Linked DNA regions of Prochlorococcus marinus XMU1412. The protein of the gene in region 1 interacts with the protein of each later gene in a pairwise test. Links are inferred from orthologs where the notes say so. Each region holds a gene or a part of one and is shown on either strand. Other genes may lie near its edges.

Region 1 (2,871 bases):
CTTATAAATAAAAAAACCTATCATCGCAGGAAAAATATCCAAAGATCCTAGCTTGCTCGCAAAAATAAAGAGGCAAACTGGAACTAATAGTTGCAATTTTGATACACCTGATGACTCTTTACCAAGTTTCCCTATACTTTTGGCAAGCAAACGTAGGTAAAAAATGCCGGCAATTGCACCTATAAAAATACTAAAACCATAAGTAAAACCTAGAAAAATTCCAGTTATTGATGCTAATAAAATAGAAAAAATAAAAGTAATTCCAAAAATTGTTAATTGCAATTTTGTGTATTCATCATTTTGAGAAAGCAAAAGATTTATTTGATTGGCAATGCCAGATTTACTTTCTTTGATGATGGAATTATTCAGGGATTGAGGAAATTGAACATTCTCATTAGAAGGATGCTCAAGTTTTTTTCTATTTGAGTCCACTGATGTGAACATAGTTTAGAAACCCCCCTCTGAATGGTTTGAAGTAAGTATATAAACTCACGGAATCTATCACGGAGAGGTACCTTTTAGCTAGTTTTTTTCTATAAAAAATTAATTCTTAAGATTTATGATTAATCTATGGACCACTTTTTACTTTTTTCTTCAAAAATAAAATTTATTCAAAGTCATCTTTTTAATTGCTTTAACACTTTAAAACGTTAATAAAAGACTTGGCAAAATCTCAATTAAACGTCTCAATAGTACATATACTTCTAAAAAATTGGAGATAAGTCAAGAAAAAATAAAATACAAAAGAATTTCTAAAAGAAAAAAAACCTTTAGTTATAATTACAAAAAAAATTTAGGCAATTTATTAAGAGAGTCTATTTTTCCATTACCTTGGACTATATGGCCTTATGAGGCAAAAATCCTCATTGTCCTCATTGGAATTTGGTCAATATTAGGAATATGCATACTAGGATCATCAAGTTGGTGGGTAGCTAGTAGGGAAATGGGACATTGGGCTTATTTCCTTAAAAAACAAATCTTTTGGACAATTCCAGGAATTGGTCTATTTTATTTCGTACTTAATACAAACATTAGAAATCTTTTAAAGTTTTCAAGAATTATTTTTTATGTTTTATTATTTTTGATTTTCCTTACCAATTTTACTGGAATTACAGTTAACGGATCTTCAAGATGGCTTGTCCTTGGCAATTTACGTCTGCAGCCATCTGAATTAATTAAACCTTTTCTAATTCTAGAAGCTTCTAATCTTTTCGCACATTGGAATATAGTAAATAATGATAAAAAATTAATTTCAATAATATCATTTGGTTTATTAATTTTATTAATACTAAAACAGCCTAATTTAAGTACTGCATCATTAACTGGAATTCTTCTTTGGGTAATGGGTTTATGTGGAGGAGTAAAACTTAGCTCTCTTTGCTCATTTGCTTCAATAGGATTCATTACTGGATGTATCAGCATCCTTAATAACGAATATCAAAAACTTAGAGTGACTTCATTTATAGATCCTTGGAAAGATCAACAAGAAAATGGATTTCAATTGGTTCAGAGTTTGTTAGCTATAGGTTCAGGTGGTCTATTTGGCCAAGGTTTTGGACTTTCTATCCAAAAATTACAGTATCTACCTTTCATGTATACAGATTTTATTTTTGCCATTTTTGCGGAAGAATTTGGTTTATTGGGGTGTACTTTATTCTTAGGATTTTTAGCAATATTCTCTTACATAAGCCTAAGAATTAGTCTTAAGTGCAGGAACAACTATACAAAATTAGTTGCTATAGGATGTGGTGTATTGTTGACAGGTCAATCAATAATGCATATTGCTGTAGCAACAGGTTCAATGCCTACTACAGGCTTACCACTACCTTTCATTAGTTATGGTGGCAATTCATTAATAGCGTCTTTTTTTATTGCAGGGATGTTACTGAGATGTTCATTAGAGTCAACAGGATTGATTGGTATGATTAATACACGAAAGACTCTTAATTAGTTAGAATTTAAGGGATTTAATTCAAGTTATCGAATCATTTAATTTAGTTATTTCAGAATTATCTCAAAAGGGTAATCTGCTCATGCAGAATGGTCTTAATAGTCCTGGTCCATTTACTATATTTTTGGTTTTCAGCGCAGGACTTTTAACAAGTCTTGGGCCATGTTCATTATCATTACTTCCAGTGACTATTGCTTATATAGGAGGAACAGAGAAAAATAAATTCAAACTTATTAGTTTTTCAGGAGGAGTAGTTTTTTCGCTTGTTGCACTGGGGGCTGCGAGTGGATTCTTAGGTAAAATATATGGGCAAATCCCATCATATTACACTTCACTTGTTGCTCTAATAGCAATAATAATGGGTTTAAATTTATTAGGAATCCTAAAGTTTCAGTTTCCCAATGGACCTGATCTAAAAATAATAGAGGACAAGATACCATCCTTAATAGCACCTTTTACAATAGGAACTACTTTTGGATTAGCCTCTTCACCTTGCATCACTCCAGTTTTAGCAACTCTTCTAGCTTGGGTATCTCAAGCTAAAAACCCGATAATCTCAATTATTTTTTTATTTTTCTTTGGAATAGGCCAAGTCACTCCATTAATTGTTGCTGGAGCCACAGCAGAAAACTTAAAAAAATTTTTAGAACTAAGAAAATTTAGTCAAATAATTCCCACCTTAAGTGGAATATTTTTAGTAGCACTAGGATTATTAAATTTATTTTCAAATTGGATTTAAATGATTATTTTTAAGAATCTAATTTTAAAAATATCAAGTTTAAGATTCGCAATATCACTGATAATTTTCATAGCTATTTCCAGTGGCATAGGTACTTTTATACCTCAAGGTAGTAATCATAAATTCTATATTGATAATTTCGATAGCGCTCCCATTTTTGGATTTTTAGATGGAGAAAAAG
Region 2 (3,069 bases), on another replicon or contig:
CCAATATACGGCCAACGAACGGAGAAATAAGGGTTATCTTTGCATTGGCACAAGTTACCGCTTGGCAGAAGTTAAAAAGTAAAGTTAAGTTGCATTTAATGCCCTCTTTTTCCAAAATTTCAGCTGCCTTAATTCCCTCCCAAGTTGCAGCAATCTTAATCAAAATTCTTTCCTTTTCAATTCCAAAATTCTTATAAAGATTGATCAATTTTCTCGCTTTTTCTACCGTAGCTTCGGTGTCAAAGCTCAGTCTTGCATCAACTTCTGTAGATACGCGCCCTGAAATAATTTTCAATATTTCTTTTCCAAAAAATACTGAAACTTGATCAACAGTTTCTTTGATTAATTCAATTTCAGAGAATCCTTTGGGCAACGCATTTTCTGAACTTTCTAAAGCTTTATCAATTAATTTCACATAATCAGGATTCTTGGCAGCAGCAAGAATTAGCGATGGATTGGTGGTGGCATCCCTTGGTTGAAACTTTTTTATCGAATCTAAATCTCCAGTATCAGCAACAACAACGGTCATTGCGGACAATTGTTCTAAAATTGATTTCATATCTAGATAATCATATATATACATAAACTAGCTTTTATTCCTGATGAAATCATCAGATAATGAACTAAATATTTATAAAAATGGAAAATTTTAGGGTTTTTTAACAATCATTCCATGATCTTTGATATTAGGAGGTATTTTTTCAATTACTATCAAACTCTCGATAATTTCTTTCACAACTGGCACAGCAACAGTTGAACCATATGCATATGATTTAGATGGCTCATCAACGACTACAAGGACAGCGTATTTTGGATCATTAACTGGTAAGGTCGCGACAAAACTACAAACTTTTTTGCTTGTATACGAACCATTTAAGGCTTTTTGAGAAGTGCCCGTTTTCCCAGCAATCCTATAACCCTCGATTTTTACTCCAGATCCACTACCTTTATCAACTACGCTCTCCATCCATTCAAGAACAGTTTGAGAAACCTCTTTTGAAAAAAGTTGTTTTTTTGGATTTTTATTAAATCTTTCCTTGAAAGTTGAGGTTACATGAGGAGTCACTTCAAAACCCCCATTTGCCAGAGCCGCATGAAGTTGAAGCAATTTAAGTGGCGAGATTGAGAACCCTTTACCAAAAGAAGTTACTGCAGGCTCAATTGATTGATTTACAAACAAATCTTTTCTCTTAAGTTGGCCAGCAGTTGATTCGAATAAGTCAGTCTCTAAATTTTTATTTATACCTAAATTTTTTAGCCAATCCCAATAAATTGTGGGGTCTAAATTTTGCATTATTTTTACCATCCCAACGTTACTTGAAACCTGCAAAACTTTTGGATAGTCAATATATCCATTACCTTTTTTGTCCCAATTATAAAGTGTCCATCCTCCAACATTAATTTTTCCAATATCTTCAACTACTCCATCTTTCTGGATTACTTTTTCTTCTAAAGCTAAGGCAAGATTAATAGGTTTAAAAGTAGAACCAGGCTCAAATAAGTCTTGAGAGTACCAGCCCCTAAAAAGTTCAGAATCATACTGCCAAAATTTATTTGGATCGTACGACGGGACTGAAACTAAGGAGAGAATCTGACCATTATTAACGTCCATAACAATTGCAAATCCCTTCTTTGCATTCCATTTGCTTACTTGCTTTGATAATGCATTGAATGACGCTTTCTGTAATTTTGAATCTATAGTTAGGCCTAATTTTTTGTAATCAGAAATAAAATCACCAGGGGCTGAATTATCCGGAAGAGGAGTTCCATCTCCTCCTATTTTTATAAAATTACTCTTATTAAAAACTTTAATTTGATTATCTAAATGAAGCTCTAAACCCGCTGAAGCTATATTCTCATCATTAACAAAACCGACAAGATTAGAGTAAATCGCCCCTTGTGGATAATATCTCTGCGAATATTTAAACAAATCAAGTCCGCTTATTTGAAGGTTTTTAATCTTTTCTGCCTTTTCTTCGGAAATTTTATCCAAAAGCTTTATGCCACTGATTTTATTATTAAATTTACTCAAGAGTATTTCACCATTTATATCCAAGATGGGCGACAATTTTTCAGTAACTTCTTCAATACTGCGAACTCTGTTAATTGAATCACCAGGAAAATTAAAATATTTTGGATGGGCCCATAATTTATAGAGCGGTTTATCGTAAGCAATTAGTCTATTATTTCTATCAACAATCGCTCTCCTTTTTTTTAAGGCGTTAGTTTTAGAAGACTGTATTAATCTTGCTTTCCTTTGCAAATCAGAGGAATTAAAGACTTGCAATTGAACTAACCTACCAAACAAACAAAATATTAATAGTAAGCTAAAAATATAGAGAAATTTAAATCTTCTTTGATCCAGTGGTTTTAGACGAACAATTTTTTTGTATTTTTTCATCAATATCCCCTTTGATATTTGCTATCTAGAAAACCTTCAATGAAACTACTTAAATTTTTCTTAAATAAACTTTCTTTTTTTTCTGGAAGTTTATCTAGATAGATTAAATCTTTAGGTTTAGTTTTTGTATAAGTATTAATAGACTCAAGTTCACTAATATAAAATTCCTCAATTTTGGAAATATAATCAATGAGATTATTATTGATAGCTCTTGTTTTAGATAAGTTTTTATATGTATTTGACCATTTTCTTTGACTATTAAAAGACAAGAACAACAAGGTGAAAATTAATACCAAAAGAGATATATTAATGGTGTCGAAAATTTGATGTATTAATTTGACATTAAATATATATATTTTTTCAGAGTTTTTTTTACTTTCATATGAAACTTTTTTTTTTAAATTAAGTTGATTCCCATAAGGTTTCATCTATGATTTATTTTTTAAATAAAAGAAGTGTTATTAATTAAATAAACATCTTTTTGTTTGATTCGCAAGTAAAAATTAAATATTTTATGTCCTCAATAGGAACAAATTTAAGAAAGTCAATCCATTCCATAAAGAATGCATAATCACTGAGGAAAACAAACTCCCCGAAGCAATTCTTGTAATTGCTAATCCAATCCCTAGAACAAATAATGGCGGCATTTCTCCCAAACTTAAATGGGC

The links.
Region 2: the proteins of HA152_RS08595 (region 1) and HA152_RS02825 interact in binary tests that used the Escherichia coli proteins (3 or more experiments, as listed by UniProt). The link is inferred for Prochlorococcus marinus XMU1412 from one-to-one orthologs.

What each region holds. Positions count from the first base shown.
Region 1 is NZ_JAAORJ010000004.1:376,055-378,925, forward strand. Bases 40-2,831 are described here. They hold HA152_RS08595 (FtsW/RodA/SpoVE family cell cycle protein), read left to right. Parts: upstream 40-712; coding sequence 713-1,951; downstream 1,952-2,831. Other genes in these bases: HA152_RS08590 (hypothetical protein), read right to left, coding at 40-444; HA152_RS08600 (cytochrome c biogenesis protein CcdA), read left to right, coding at 2,034-2,690; HA152_RS08605 (cytochrome c biogenesis protein ResB), read left to right, coding at 2,691-2,831. Also shown: more of HA152_RS08590, read right to left, coding at 1-39; more of HA152_RS08605, read left to right, coding at 2,832-2,871.
Region 2 is NZ_JAAORJ010000002.1:11,216-14,284, reverse strand. Bases 26-3,015 are described here. They hold HA152_RS02825 (peptidoglycan D,D-transpeptidase FtsI family protein), read right to left. Parts: upstream 2,402-3,015; coding sequence 650-2,401; downstream 26-649. Other genes in these bases: HA152_RS02815 (CPBP family intramembrane glutamic endopeptidase), read right to left, coding at 2,914-3,015; HA152_RS02820 (hypothetical protein), read right to left, coding at 2,401-2,829; tal (transaldolase), read right to left, coding at 26-559. Also shown: more of tal, read right to left, coding at 1-25; more of HA152_RS02815, read right to left, coding at 3,016-3,069. UniProt on the Escherichia coli protein: Essential cell division protein that catalyzes cross-linking of the peptidoglycan cell wall at the division septum. Required for localization of FtsN.